2 regions of the Aeromonas dhakensis genome follow, and region 2 is predicted to be linked to the other one. Evidence: predicted binding sites of a transcription regulator. Region 2 holds the regulator's gene; the other holds the start of a gene.

Region 1 (7,655 bases), 1.5 Mb from region 2:
AACAAACAGCAGAGGCCCGGCATTGCCGGGCCTCTGCTGTTTTCCTCACACATTTTTCACTACGCGCCGCACATCTCAGCCGATGGCGGCCATCCCCTAGAGGTCGTCGAGCCGATGGGCGCCGTGCACCAACCGGGTCAGGCGGGTCTGCTCCTGCGTGGCCAGGCCACCGAGCAGCCGCACCGTCTCCTCGGTCGGACACTCCCGGGCCAGATGGCTGAGCTCGCCGATGAGTTTCTCCTCCTGCCGGCACACCAGCTGCACTATGTCCTGGGTCTGGGCCATGGCGGGCAGGCTCAGGCGCCGGATCCCGGGCAGCAGATCCTCGCTGAAGCCCCGCTCCAGCCAGGTCTCCTTCACCCCTTCGCCAAGTTCGCTCAGGTAGTCATCCAGCTGGGTACCAGCCACCTCCTCCCGCTGCTGCAGATAGGCCAGCAGCAGCCGGCTGCGCTCGCCATCCACCTGAGTCATGAGGCGCCCGTAACAGAGTCCAAGCTGGTGATGCACCTGCTCCAGATAGAGCAGCAAGTCTTTGATTTGTTGAAATCGCATCAGGTTGCCCTCCTGTATGTCGTGCCCATTCAGTATAAAAAACAGGCAATTGCAAGCCAAGCCAAAGCACGGCCCTTGTTGTGCTGCATCAAGAAGCCGGCCAAGAAAGCAGCGATCGATACAAAATGGAATGATTTGTGCCAACCCGGGGGAGTAAAAGGATGAGCAGCTGAATCCGTCTCACGACTAATAAAGGAAGTGATAATGGTGTATTTGCCATCTGATATTCGGCAATCCTACTACACTGCCAAATACAATATTGATGCGAACCGGATCACCGTCGGCCTTAGTCAGCAAGTGACAATCCTTAGCACTTTTTTAGACGTCTAGATGTATAAACGCGCATTGACATGGCCATCCAGACATCTTAGCATCATCCTCCATGATGACAGAGCAACCCAGTGAAACCTCTGCCCAATTCACCCGCCTGTAGCGCCCTGTGCTTTAAGGCTGTTAGCACGGAAGAATCCATGATTAAGTTGATCGGTCTCAACAAAGTCTACGGTAAAGGCAGTGATGCCGTGCACGCCCTGCGTGATGTCAGCCTGCATGTGCCGCAAGGAAAAATTTTCGGGGTGATCGGTGCCTCCGGTGCCGGCAAGAGCACCCTCATCCGCTGCGTCAACCTGCTGGAGCGCCCGACGGATGGCCAGGTCATTGTCGACGGCCAGGATCTGGTCGCCCTGAGCGAACGGGATCTGACCCAGGCTCGTCGCCAGATCGGGATGATCTTCCAGCACTTCAACCTGCTGGCCTCCCGCACCGTCTCCGCCAACATCGCCTTTCCGCTGGAGCTGGCGGGCTGGAGCAAGGACAAGATCCAGAGCCGGGTCACCGAACTGCTGGCGCTGGTCGGGCTGGAAGCCCGCGCCCACGCCTATCCGTCCGAGCTGTCCGGCGGTCAGAAGCAGCGGGTCGCCATCGCCCGGGCGCTGGCGCCGGCCCCCAAGGTGCTGCTGTGCGACGAGGCCACCTCGGCCCTCGACCCGCAGACCACCCGCTCGATCCTGACTCTGCTCAAGGAGATCAACGTCAAGCTGGGGCTCACCATACTGCTCATCACCCACGAGATGGATGTGGTGAAGGGGATCTGCGACGAAGTGGCCATCATCAGTGACGGCCGTCTGATCGAACAGGGCGAAGTGGCTTGGTTCTTCAGCAATGCCAAGACCCAGCTGGCCCGGGATTTCATCCACTCCACCATCCACCTGGAGGTGCCCCAGGAGTATCAGGATCGGATGAGTAGCGACCGGGTACCCGCCAGCTATCCGTTGGTAAAGCTCGGCTTTACCGGCAGCACGGTCGACACGCCGCTCATCTCCGAAGCGAGCCGCCGCTTCAACATCGACATCAGCATCCTGAGTGCCGACATCGAATACGCCGGTGGCGTCAAGTTCGGCTTCCTGCTGGCAGAACTGTTCGGGGATGAAGCCCAGTGCGAGGCCACCCAGCAGTTCTTCATCGACAACCATATTCAGCTGGAGGTAATGGGTTATGTCCGAAGCAATGATTAATCTGCTGTTCACGGCCCTGGGCGACACCCTCATCATGGTGTTTGCCTCCGCCCTGTTCGGCTGCCTGCTCGGTCTGCCGCTCGGCGTGGCGCTGCACGTGACCAAGGCCGGCCAGATCCTGGCCAACCCGCTGCTCAACCGTACCCTGGGCATGGTGGTCAACGTGGGTCGCTCGGTGCCCTTCATCATCCTGCTGGTGGCCATCATCCCGCTGACCCGGCTGATCGTCGGCACCAGCATCGGCACCATCGCCGCCATCGTGCCGCTGACCGTCGGTTGCATCCCCTTCATCGCCCGCCTGGTGGAAGGGGCCCTGATGGAGGTGCCGGACGGCCTGCTGGAAGCGGCCAAGGCCATGGGCGCCAAGCCCCTGCAAATCATCACCAAGGTGCTGCTGCCCGAGGCCCTGCCCGGCATCCTCAACAGCGTCACCATCACCCTCGTCACGCTGGTGAACTACTCCGCCATGGCTGGTGCCATCGGGGGCGGTGGACTGGGCGATGTGGGTATTCGCTACGGCTATCAGCGTTTTGACCCGACCGTCATGCTGGTCACCGTCGTGATCCTGGTAGTGCTGGTTCAACTCATCCAGAGCGCGGGTGAGCGCCTGGTCAACAAATGTGATCATCGTTAATCGTCGATTTCTGACAGGAGGTTTTATGAAATTTGGCATCAAATCCGTTGCGGCTGCCCTGCTGGCTACCCTGGTACTGGCCGGTTGCGGTCAAAAGGAAGAGAACAAGACCCTGAAGGTGGGCGCCATCGCCGGCCCCGAGACCGAACTGGTTGAAGTGGCCGCCAAAGTGGCCAAGGAGAAATACGGCCTGACCGTCGAGGTGGTCAACTTCTCCGACTACGTCACCCCGAACGTGGCGCTGAACGATGGCAGCGTTGACGTCAACGCCTTCCAGCACAAGCCCTATCTGGATGCCCAGATCCGTGATCGCGGCTTCAAGCTGGTGCCGGTCGGCAACACCTTCGTCTACCCGATCGCCGGTTACTCCAAGAAGATCAAGGCCCTCTCCGAGCTGAAAGATGGCGCCCAGATCGCGGTGCCGAACGATCCGACCAACCTGGGCCGCTCCCTGATCCTGCTGGAGAAGCAGGGTCTGCTGAAGCTCAAAGAGGGTGCCGGTCTGGAAGCGACCGTGCTGGACATCGCCAGCAACCCGCGCAACTTCAAGATTGTCGAGCTGGAAGCAGCCCAGCTGCCGCGCTCGCTGGAAGACGTGGATCTGGCCATCATCAACAACACCTTCGCCGGTCAGATCGGCCTGACCCCGACCGAGAACGGCCTGTTTGTTGAGGACAAGGAGTCCCCTTACGTCAACCTGATCGTCGCCCGCGACAACAACAAGGACGACGAGAAGGTCAAACAGTTCGTACAGGCCTTCCAGACCGACGACGTCTACAAGAAAGGGCTGGAACTGTTCAAAGGCGGCCTGGTGAAAGGTTGGTAATCACTCACTCGGCAAAAAAGGCCACGCAATGCGTGGCCTTTTTTATTGCTGCCGCTATCATATCGGCGAGCACGGCAACACGAACATATTCATCACATGAAAAAATGGTATCTGGCCTACTGCAAGCCAAAAGAAGAGGCCCGCGCCCGCGCCCATCTCGAAGCCCAGGGGATCGAGTCCTACTATCCCATGGTGGAAATTGAAAAACTGCGGCGGGGCAAGCGAGTCCCGGTGCGGGAGCCCATGTTCCCCAACTACCTGTTCATCTACGTGGATCTGGAAGAGGTCACCCCGGTCACCCTGAAGTCCACCCGCGGCATCAGCCGCATCATCCACTTCGGACGGGAGTGGACCGCCATCAACAGCCAGCTGGTCTATCAGCTGATGAGCCGGGACGACAGCGACGAGGCGCGCGCCAGCTACGCCAACCTGCCGACCCAGGGCGACAAGGTATTGATAGAATCAGGTCCGCTGGCCGGCTTCGAGGCCATCTATCTGGAGCCGGATGGCGACAAGCGCGCGATCCTGCTGGTGAGCCTGCTCAATCAGGAGACCAGCAGCAGCTTCGACAACCAGTCCTTCCGCCGGCTGGAGTGACCCGCCAGGCCAGAGCAAGCATCAGGCTGAAAAGAAACGGGGCAGGCCAAGCGGCCTGCCCCGTTCTTATGTACATTGGCCGCCTCAGGCATCCAGCTCGAAGCGGCTGATCACCGCCGTCAAGCGGCCGGTATCCTGTGCCAGCCTGGCCACTATCTCCTCCCCCTGCTGGCTGCGCTGGCTCGACTGCCGGCTGAGCCCGGCGATCTCCTCCACCGTGCCCGCCACCTCCTGCGCCACCCGAGACTGCTGCTCGGTCGCGGTGGCGATGGCTCCCAGCTGACCCGACAAGTCCTGCACCAGCTGCAGCATGGCATCCAGGGTAGCGGTCACCGAGTCGACGGCGCCGCGCCCCTCCTCCACCAGCCGGGTACCGCTGCCGACCGTGTTGACGGTCTGGCGGGTCTGCTGCTGGATGCTGGCAATGGTCTGGCTGATCTCCTCGGTGGACTGGCTGGTGCGGCTCGCCAGCAGGCGCACCTCATCGGCCACCACCGCAAACCCGCGCCCCTGCTCGCCGGCCCTCGCCGCCTCGATGGCGGCGTTGAGCGCCAGCAGATTGGTCTGCTCGGCAATGGTGGCGATCACCTCGGTGACGCGTCCCACCTGCTCGCTCTGGTTGCTGAGCTGGCCCATCGCCTCGTTCGCCTGGGCAATCATGGCGGCAATCTGCTGCATGGTGGCCGTCATGCGGGCCAGCTCGTGGCCGCCCTGGCGGGTCTGCTGCTCGGCCTGCTGGGCGGCCCGCGCCGCTTCGGCGATATTGCCCGCCACATCCCGGGTGCTGACCGACATCTGCTCGATGGCCGCCGCCACCGTATCGACCCGCTGATTCTGGCTCGCCAGATCGGTGACGATGGCGCAGGTGGTGCTGCTCACCTCGCCGCAGGCCCCGTCTACCTGCCCCACCGCCCCCTGGATCTCCCCCACCAGCTGGCGCAGCTGGCCGGACATCTGGTTGATGGAGCCCGTCAGCCCGCCCAGCTCATCCTGGCTCTGCACCGGCAGGGGACGGGCCGGCAACCGACCATTGGCCACCTGATCGGCTCGCAGCACCAGGCTGGCGATGTCCCGGGTCAGGCGGCGACTGAACAGCAGCGCCACCAGAGTACCCAGCACGATCACGGTCAGGGTGGCCAGCAGCAGGGTGCGATTGATGGCCTGACCGGCACTGGTCATCTTCTGGCCCATGCTCTGTACCTCGGCACGGGTCTCGGTCACCTGGCCGGCCAGCTGGGTCGCCAGCTGGCCGAGTGCGGGTTCAATCTCGGTCGCCATCAGGTAATTGGCCTGATCCCAGTCCGGGGACTGACGCTTCTCGATCACCTGGCCCACCAGCTCGGCAAAGGGGGCCGACATCTCCTCGAACAGCGACCAGATCCCCTTCTGCGCCTCGGTAAAGTTGGCCTCTTGCTGTTTCAGCTCGGCCACTCGCTGCTGGTGGAACTGGTAATAGTCCTGGTATTTGGTGCGATAGTCCGGATCCCCCGAGATGAGGAAGTCACGCAGGGCGGAGAGGGCATTGGAGAGGCCGTTGTAGGCATCCCCCACCTGCTTGAGCAGCAGGCGACGATCGCCGGGCAGCTGATCCTGCGGGGTCGCCACCTCTTCGTTGGCAAAGGACTGCAGTTGATCGAGGGCAGACTCTGCCAACGGCCCCGCCTCCTGCAACATCAGGGTATGGGCGGGCAGATTCTCGTCGGTCTGGGCTATGTCCCACACCTTCTGCTGGCTGGTCTTGAAGGCCTTGAGCGAGCGGGCAAGCTCGGCGGTGAACTGCTGATGCTCGATCACCTGCCAGGCCCCCTCCCACTCCTGTTTGAGGCGGTCGGCCTGCGCCGGATCCTTGCCCAGGATGAGATAGGCCCGCAGGGAGGATATGGTCGCCACCAGCGCCTTCTGGCTGGCCTCATCCCGTTGCAGGGCGGGCAGGGCCTGCTCCATCAGAGCGCTGCCGGCCTGTCCGATGCGGCCGAGCTGGTGGTAGACCAGGCTGGAAGAGAGGATCACCAGCAGATTGATAAAACAGAAGCTGAGCAGCAGCTTGCTTGAAATTTTCATGAACGTCCTTGTTTCTTTGCGGGCATCCTGCCCGACATTCACTCCCCGAGCAGCGCCGGTAGCCGTTCACGCCAGGAGTCGTGCCATCCCATCAACTCCTCACGCGGCATGGGCCGGGCAGAGAAGAAGCCCTGGCACACGTCACACCCCAGCCGCGCCAGCAGCCGCCAGGTGAGTTCGTCCTCCACCCCTTCGGCGACGGACTTGAGCCCCAGTTTGCGGGCCAGCTCGATGCTTGATTCTATTATGGCCAAGCGAGAGGGGTCCTCAAAGCAGTGATCCACGAAAGAGCGATCCAGCTTGAGTTCGGTGAAGGGCAGCAGGGCCAGCTGCTGCATGGAGGAGTAGCCGGTACCGAAGTCATCGATGGAGAGGCCGAAACCGTGCATGCGCAGGCGCGTCAGCACCTCCAGCGACTTGCCCAGATCCTGCACGAACGCGCTCTCGGTCACCTCCAGGGTGATGAGCTCGGGATTGATGCTCCAGCGCTGGCACTGGTTGATCAGGGTGTTGCACAGATCCCCCTCGATCAGCGAGGTGGTGGAGAGGTTCATCGAGAGGTTGAGGGATAGCCCGGTCTGCTCCCACAGGTGGCCGTCTCGCAGCGATTTGCTGATGATCACCTCGGTCAGCCGATCGATGAGACCGTTGTGCTCCGCCAGCGGAATGAAGCGGGCCGGCGAGATGAGGCCGTACTCCGGATGCTGCCAGCGGGCCAGCGCCTCCATGCCGACCCACTGGCCGGAGCCGAAGCTCACCTTGGGCTGATACCAGGGCAGCAGCTGGTCCTGCTCCAGCGCCAGGCTCAGCTCATCCAGGGTCAGACGGTGGCCATCTTCCTCCTGGGCTCGCTCCTGCTGCGGGCGCCAGGCCCCGATCAGCTGGCTGATCTGCTGCTGGCTGGAGGGCTTCTCGATGCGCCCCAGCACCTGCAAGCCATAGGCGGCGCTCATGCGCAGCACGGCCTCGACCACGTCATCCTCCAGCGCGCTGGAGAGAATGATGCCGCCGCGAAAGCCGCCGAGGGAGAGGCGGCGCAGCAGCGCCATGCCATCCATGCCCGGCATGCGCAGATCGCAAAACAGGATGTCGACCTGATGACGCTGGCACATGGCCAACGCCTCCACCCCGTCCTGCGCCTCCAGCAGGGAAGCGTAACCGAGCCCGCGGATCTGGTGCATCAACGCCTTGCGCTGGAAGGCGTGATCTTCCACCACCATGATCACCAACTCATGCTGTGTCTTGTTCATCGAGCCATAATCCAATTTCACCTGTAATAGCCTTCATCAGCGCCAGCACCGTCTGGCTCAGTTCGCTGAGCTCGTCCAGCTGCTTGAGGCGGGCCGCCGCTTCGAGCCGGGCCGCCTCCTCCGCCAATGCCTGCTGCCCCACCATGCGGGCAGCCCCCTTGATCCGATGCGCCGTCTCCACCAGGGCATAGGTATCCTGCCTGGCCAGTGCCTGCATCATG
Region 2 (7,655 bases):
GAGTCGCTCGGCATAGCGCTCGGGGACCAGCTGCTGCCAGAGGTGGTTGTCAAAATGGAGATCGATCAGGGTGCCATCCATATCGAGCAGGACAGTGTCTATCTGGTGCCAGGGCAGTGGGGTCGGCATGGGGCCTCGGTGGTCGGGTCGAAACGGGCGGGCATTATAACGGATTTTTCCCGCCGCTTTCCCACCCTTGCCCCGTGGTGTTCGAGAGGGGAGTCGTTTACTCTTGAAACACGATTTTTTAACGAGCAGCCAGCCCCGATGAGTGATCACCACCAACGCAAACCCGTCCACCTCAGCGTCGACACCATGGCGCACGACAAGAGCAAGCCGGAGATCCTCAATGCCGAGATAGTGGCCGAGAGCCGGCTGTTCAAGGTGGAGTCGCTTCACCTCAAGTTTTCCAACGGCGAGGAGCGGGTCTACGAGCGGATGCGTGGCGGCAACCGGGGCGCCGTCATGGTGGTGCCGCTGTTTGATGCCCACACCCTGCTGCTGGTGCGCGAGTACGCGGCGGGCACCCACTCCTACGAGCTGGGCTTTCCCAAGGGACTGATCGACCCGGGCGAAGATGCCTTCGAGGCGGGCAACCGGGAGCTGATGGAGGAGGCGGGCTTCGGGGCCAACAGCCTGACCCTGCTCAAGCAGGTGTCGCTGGCGCCGGGCTACTTCTCCAGCCGGATGGACATCTTGCTGGCGCGGGATCTCTTCCCCGAGCAGCGGGTGGGTGACGAGCCCGAGCCCCTCGAGGTGATCCCCTGGCCGCTGAACCGGATCGACGAATTGCTGGCGCGACCCGACTTCACGGAGTCGCGCAGCATCAGTGCGCTGCTGCTGGCCCAACGCTGGCTGGCGGAGCAGGCAGAGTAGCCCGCAGGGGCAGTTTGAATACAGAGGATAACAAGATGCAGGAGTTGTTGGCCTGGGTGCCGGGGGTCAAGGAGATCGCGCGCGAAGCGGGCAGGATCCTTCACGAAATCTATCACGGCGGTCAGTTCGAGCGTCAGCTGAAGGAGGATGCGACCCCGGTCACCAGTGCCGATCTTGCTGCCGATGCCTACCTCAAACAGGCGCTGTCGGCGCTCACTCCCCATGTTCCCGTGCTGACCGAAGAGGCGGCCGACATCCCCTTCAGTCAGCGCGCCAACTGGCGTCAGTACTGGCTGGTGGATCCCCTCGACGGCACCGGCGAGTTCATCGCCGGCAGCGGTGACTTCGCCACCCTGATCGCCCTGGTACAGGATAACGTGCCGGTACTCGGCGTCATCTATGCCCCCGAGTCGGACGTGCTCTACTGGGCGGTGCGCGGCCATGGCGCCTTCAAGGAGGCGAACGGCGAGGTGCACCCCATCAGCGCCATGCACCACGAACACGATCAGCCCGATTCGCTGGTGGTGGCCATCAGTCGCCGCCAGAAGCTGGAGAACCTGACCCGCCGCCTCAACCCGGCCATCAACTACGAGCTGATCCCGCTCGGCTCCAGCTCCCTCAAGTCCTGTCTGGTGGCGGAAGGGGCGGCCGACTGCTACGTGCGGCTCGGCCCCACCGGCGAGTGGGACACCGCCGCCGCCCAGTGCATCGTCGAGGCGGCCGGTGGTCGCATCCTCAGCCTGGCGCTGCAGCCGCTGCGTTACAACGAGACGGAGTCGCTGGAGAACCCGGACTTCATCGTGATGGGGGATCCGGATCTCGCCTGGGGCAGCATTCTGGCTCACTGAGCGGGTGAATATCTTATCGTTGACGGCAATCAGGCGGCCCCATGGCCGCCTGATTGCATGGTGTGATCCGCTGGTTTTATCGGGGATGAACAGGAATATCCGCTGGCAAAGCGCGGGAATGACAGTGAATCATCACAAGAGAGGGCGGCGGAATGGCACGATTTTTCAGGTAATTCTGTAAACGATCATTTGGTCAAAATAAAAAATTGACCATGAATGAAAATTTGGTTTTAAATTTCACTAAATTGACTGAATTTAGTTTTACTCATTTATGTGATCCCGATTCCATTCCCAATCTCACTGGCTGAAGCCCGTAATGGTAGTGATATGTTTCAGGGGGGATTTTTGAGAATTAAATCCCGATAAACCACAATGAACTCAGATTAAAATACTGACAAAAAGTGAATTAGTAATGAGTTTATCTGTAGACGTCACAGGGGAGCTGTCCGGTTCCCGCTCCACCACCGTCAGCGCCACCCCCTGGCGCCGCCACGACACCCACTGGGTCATCAGCCTGTTTGGTACCGCCGTCGGTGCCGGCATCCTGTTCCTGCCCATCAACCTGGGTCTGGGCGGGATCTGGCCCCTCATCATAGTCGCCGTGCTGGCCGGCCCCATGACCTTCCTGGCGCACCGCGGGCTGGCGCGCTTCGTGCTTTCCTCTTCGCTCCCCCACGCCGACTTCACCGAGGTGGCCCAGGAGCACTTCGGCAAGATGGCCGGCCGCCTCATCTCGGCGCTCTATTTCCTCTCCATCTTCCCGATCCTGCTCATCTACGGGGTCGGGCTGACCAACACGGTGGAGAGCTTCATGATCAATCAGCTCGGCATGGCGACCCCGAACCGGGTGATGCTCTCCGGCATGCTGGTGTTCGCCATGATCGCCGTGATGCTGGCCGGTGAGAAGGCGATGCTGCGCGCCTTTGCCGTCATGGTCTATCCACTGGCGGCCATCCTGGCGGCCCTCTCCTGCTACCTCATTCCCCAGTGGCAGTGGCCACAGCTGGGCAGCCTGGAGGGAGGCAGCTTCCTCAACACCGTCTGGCTGGCGCTGCCGGTCACCGTGTTCGCCTTCAGCCACGCCGCCGCCATCTCCGGTTTTGCCAACGTGCAGCGCCGGGAGTACGGCGAGCAGGCGGAAGCCAAGAGCAGTCTGATCCTGCGCAACACCACCGTCATGCTGGTGGGCTTCGTGCTGTTCTTCGTCTTCTCCTGCGTGCTGAGCCTCTCGCCGGCCCAGCTGGCCGAGGCCAAGGCCCAGAACGTCTCGGTACTCTCCTATCTTGCCAACATCACCGACAACCCGGTGATCGTGACCCTGGGGCCGCTCATCGCCTTCATCGCCATCAGCTCCTCCTTCCTCGGTCACTTCCTCGGGGCCCGCGAGAGCCTGAAAAGCCTGATCGCCAAGCCCACCGGTCTGTCGCTGGCCAAGGCGGACAAGCTCGGCATCGCCCTGATGTTCTTCTCCATCTGGGGCGCCGCCATCATCAACCCGGGGATCCTGGGGCTGATGGAGACCCTCTCCGGTCCGGTGATCGCCATGATCCTGTTCATCATGCCGGTGGTGGCCATCTACAAGGTGGAGGCGCTGGCGCGCTTCCGCCAGCGCTGGGCCAACGGCTTCATCCTGCTGACCGGCTCGCTGGCGGTGTCGGCGCTGATCTTCAGCCTGCTGAAGTAACGGCGAGCAACCAGCCGCAAAAGAGAGAGGCGACCCCAGGGTCGCCTCTCTTGTATCCGTCCGGTGGTGGCCTCAGCCGAGCTTGGCGCCGTTTTGCACCGCCTGCTCGGGGATGGCGATCACCACGGCGCCATCCGGCCGGTAGAAGCCGGTCAGCAGAAACTCCGACTGGATCGGGCCTATCTGCTTGGGGGGGAAGTTCACCACGGCGACGATCTGGCGACCTACCAGCTCCTCCGGTCGATAGAGGTCGGTGATCTGGGCGCTGCTCTTGCGCACCCCGAGCTCGGGGCCGAAATCCGCCCACACCTTGTAGGCCGGGCGGCGCGCCTCGGGGAAGGGCTCGACCCGCACCAGGGTGCCCACCCTGAGCTCCACCATCTCGAAATCCTGCCAGCTTATGGTCTGCATCTTGGCTCCTCGTTGCCCATACCTTGCATGAGCCTCAGCATGCCTCGAAACCACCAGCGCCGTCTTCGGCAAACGGCCGCCCGGTTACGGCAAGCGGCCGTTTTGTTGGCGCCAGAGGGAAGGGGTCACTCCGGTTTCGGCCAGGAAGCGCTCGCCGAAGGCCCCCTGATTCTGGTAACCGCAGCGGCTGGCCACGTCGCCGACGGGCAGGGCGGTGTGGGCGAGCAGGGTACGCGCCAATGCCATGCGCCGCGCCCGGATGTAGTGGGAGACGCTCATCCCCACCTGCTGCTGGAAGGCGTGCTTGAACTGGCTCTGGCCGAGGCAGGCGATGGCGGCCAGCCGCTCGTTGCTGAGGGGCTCGGCGAGATGGGCCTCGATATGGCGCTGCACCTTTCCGATGCGCGGGGCGAGGCGGGCTCGGCCGCGCGAGCCTACCTGCTGCGCCTCTGCCAGCAGACCCAGCCACACCTGCTCCATGCCGGCCACGTGGCGCCCCTCGGCCACCATGCGGTGCAGGAAGGCGAGGTAGTGGCGCTGAGCCTCGTCCAGCTCGATGAAGGGGCGCTCGCCCAGCTCGCCGGGCAGCCAGTGACTCTCCTGCACCAGAAACGAGAGCGCCGGATCGGCAGCGTAGTCGTGCCGCTCACCGGGGGCGATGATGCAGGCAAAGCCGGGCGCAAGCCGCCGCCCCTGGCCCTGCACCTCGATCTCGATGGGACCGTCGAGGGGGATCACCAGCTGGGCATGGTCGTGGCTGTGGCTGCAGACGTCGCTCTGGTAGCGACGCAGGCTGAAAGGGGCGGATAGCGATGACGCGGCCTGGGGCCGCGTCATCGAAGGGGGTTTGCTGTCTGGCATCTGCTGCAGATTACTCGGCGTCGAAATCTTCGATCTCTTTGCCCAGCGCTTCCATGATGGCACGCGCCTCGGCAGGGACGCTGTCCGGATGATCCTTGCGCAGATCTTCGTCGCAGGGCAGCGGCTGACCGGTGAAGGCGTGCAGGAAGGCTTCGCAGAGCAGCTCGCTGTTGGTCGCATGACGCAGGTTGTTCACCTGACGGCGGGTGCGCTCATCGGTCAACACCTTCAGCACCTTGAGCGGGATCGAGACGGTAATCTTCTTGACCTGTTCGCTCTTCTTGCCGTGCTCCGCGTAGGGGCTGACGTAGTCGCCGTTCCACTCTGTACCCATGATCCACCTGTTCTCGTTTAGCCGTGAGCGCGGATTTTAACCCTTAAGGAAATCAATGGCAATCCAACAGCAAAGCCATTTAGACGTCTAGAAGTGTTGACGGCCTTTTTAAGCTGGCGTAGTGTGGGTCACCATGAGCCTGCAATGGCGGGATGGCGCGTGGCAGAAACAGCATGCCAGCGTGTGAAGAGACATCAAGGAGAGTGACATGACCCACAAGGCCACCCAGGCAGTGCGCACCGGGATTGAGACTGACCAGCAACACGGTGCCGTGGTGCCGCCCATCTACCTCTCCAGCAACTACACCTTTGCCGACTTTGGCGAGCCCCGTCAATACGATTATGCCCGCTCCGGCAACCCGACCCGCACCAATCTGGCGGACGCCCTGGCGGCCCTGGAAGGGGGCGCTGGCGCCGTGGTGACCGGCACCGGCATGGGGGCCGTTCATCTGGTCACCACCGCCCTGCTCAAGGCGGGGGATCTGCTGATCGCCCCCCACGACTGCTACGGCGGCACCTGGCGCCTGTTCGAGTACCTGGCGGCCAAGGGCCATTACCGGGTGCAGTTCGTCGATCAGGGGGATGCGGCGGCACTGGCCGAGGCGCTCTCGCAAAAACCGGCGCTGGTCTGGGTGGAGACCCCCTCCAACCCGCTGCTGCGGGTGGTGGACATCGCCGCCATCGCCGAGGCGTCCCACGCGGCGGGGGCCAAGGTAGCGGTGGACAACACCTTCCTGTCGCCGTTGCTGCAACAGCCGCTGGCGCTGGGGGCCGATCTGGTGGTGCATTCCACCACCAAGTACATCAACGGCCACTCGGACGTGGTGGGCGGGGTGGCGATCGCCAAGGAACCCGAGCTGGCCGAGTCGCTGGTGTGGTGGGCCAACTGTCTGGGGCTCACCTCCGGGGCGTTCGACTCCTACCTCACCCTGCGCGGTCTGCGCACCCTGGCCCCCAGGTTGCGCGCCCATCAGGAGAACACCGACCGCATCCTCGCCTTCCTGCAGCAGCAACCGCTGGTCAAACGCATCTATCACCCCAGCCTGCCGAGCCATCCGGGCCACGATATTGCGCGCCGTCAACAGTCCGGTTTCGGCGCCATGCTAAGTTTTGAGCTCGATTGCGGCGAGGCGAGCATTCGCGCCTTCCTGGCGGCCCTCACCCTCTTCTCGGTGGCCGAATCCCTCGGCGGGGTGGAGAGTCTGGTGGCCCATCCGGCCAGCATGACCCACAGGGCCATGACCCCGGCCGCCCAGCAGGCGGCAGGCATCAGCAGCCAGCTGCTGCGCCTGTCGGTCGGTATCGAACACGGTGAGGATCTGGTGGCCGATCTGGCCCAGGCGTTTGCACAAGCACAGCAGGCACAGCAGGTGGCGAAGTAATGGAACAGCAGCAACAAGGAGAGATCGCGGTGGCAACAGAAGCAGGCTTGAAGCGACGTCACGTCCACAAATTCGGTGGCAGCAGCCTGGCGGATCCGGTCTGTTACCGCCGGGTCGCCAGCATTCTCGAACAACAAGCCGAGCAGCAGGGGGGCGGGCGAGAGCTGGTGGTGGTCTCCGCCGCCGGCAAGACCACCAACCGGCTGATCCAGCTGGTGGAGCTGGCCGAAGCCGGGGATGAAGCCGCCGGCGAGGCCATCTCGGCCCTGCAGGCCTATCAGCAGAGCCTGATCGACGGTCTGTTGGAAGGAGGGCTTCACCTCGAACTGAGCCAGCAGCTGGCCGACGACATGCAGCTCATCGCCAAGACCCTGGAGGGGCAGTTTGACCGCTTCGAGCGCAACGGCCTGCTCGCCTTTGGCGAGGTGTGGTCGGCGCGCCTGCTGGCGGCCCTGCTCACCAGTCGCGGTGACAAGGCCATCTGGCTCGATGCCCGCAGTTTCCTGCGCGCCGAGGATGGCGCCCTGATCAAGGTGGATACCGCACTCTCCAGCGAACTGCTCAAGGCGCGGCTGGCGGAACACGCCGGGCGCATCGTGGTGACCGGCTTTATCGCCGCCGACATGGAGGGACGCTCTCTGCTGCTCGGCCGCAACGGCTCCGACTACAGCGCCAGCCTGTTGGCCCTGCTGGCGGACGGCGAATCCACCACCATCTGGAGCGACGTGGCCGGGGTCTACAGCGCCGACCCGCGCCGGGTGAAGGAAGCGCGCCTGCTGGAGCGCCTGAGCCTGGCCGAAGCCAACGAGCTGGCTCGCCTAGGCTCTTCGGTATTGCACTCGCGCACCCTGCAGCCGGTGGCCGACAGCCGCCAGCGCCTCACCCTGCGCTGCAGCTACAACCCGGATGAAGGCTGCACCCACATTCTGCGCCGTGCACCGCGCTCCGGCGGCGCCCGCATCGTCTCCTCGGTGGATCAGATCGCCCTCATCGAACTCAAGGTGCTGCCGCAGACTGATTTTGAGCAGACAGTGGCGGCCATCGAGGCTTATCTGGCCCGCCATCGCCTCAACCCGCTCACCTTGCAGCGCCAGCCGGATCGCCGGATCCTGCGCCTCGCCTACACCCTCGAGGTGGCGCAGGGGGCGTTCGAGCTGCTGCGCGACTTCCAGCTGCAGGGCAGTTTTACCGGTCTTATCCAGCGTGAAGGCTACAGCCTGGTGGCGCTGGTGGGGGCCGGCGTCACCGACAACGCCGAGC

The links. The regulator MetJ, encoded in region 2, represses methionine synthesis genes. The targets are predictions, from matches to a motif close to AGANNTCTAGANNTCT.
Region 1: metN (methionine ABC transporter ATP-binding protein MetN) is a predicted target of MetJ. The motif match lies at 873-888, and genes of this name have one in related genera.

Annotation. Positions count from the first base shown of each region.
Region 1 covers NZ_CP023141.1:4,677,644-4,685,298, forward strand. Annotated here, with positions in the region: gene CK627_RS21635 (hypothetical protein) at 97-552, opposite strand; gene metN (methionine ABC transporter ATP-binding protein MetN) at 1,023-2,066, shown strand; gene CK627_RS21650 (methionine ABC transporter permease) at 2,047-2,700, shown strand; gene metQ (methionine ABC transporter substrate-binding lipoprotein MetQ) at 2,726-3,526, shown strand; gene rfaH (transcription/translation regulatory transformer protein RfaH) at 3,623-4,123, shown strand; gene CK627_RS21665 (HAMP domain-containing methyl-accepting chemotaxis protein) at 4,208-6,184, opposite strand; gene CK627_RS21670 (EAL domain-containing response regulator) at 6,223-7,434, opposite strand; gene CK627_RS21675 (transporter substrate-binding domain-containing protein) at 7,415-7,655, opposite strand, start outside.
Region 2 covers NZ_CP023141.1:1,357,013-1,364,667, forward strand. Annotated here, with positions in the region: gene yrfG (GMP/IMP nucleotidase) at 1-129, opposite strand, end outside; gene nudE (ADP compounds hydrolase NudE) at 268-876, shown strand; gene cysQ (3'(2'),5'-bisphosphate nucleotidase CysQ) at 912-1,724, shown strand; gene CK627_RS06725 (SLC5/6 family protein) at 2,137-3,408, shown strand; gene CK627_RS06730 (tRNA-binding protein) at 3,481-3,819, opposite strand; gene CK627_RS06735 (AraC family transcriptional regulator) at 3,904-4,656, opposite strand; gene metJ (met regulon transcriptional regulator MetJ) at 4,691-5,014, opposite strand; gene metB (cystathionine gamma-synthase) at 5,223-6,395, shown strand; gene CK627_RS06750 (bifunctional aspartate kinase/homoserine dehydrogenase II) at 6,395-7,655, shown strand, end outside.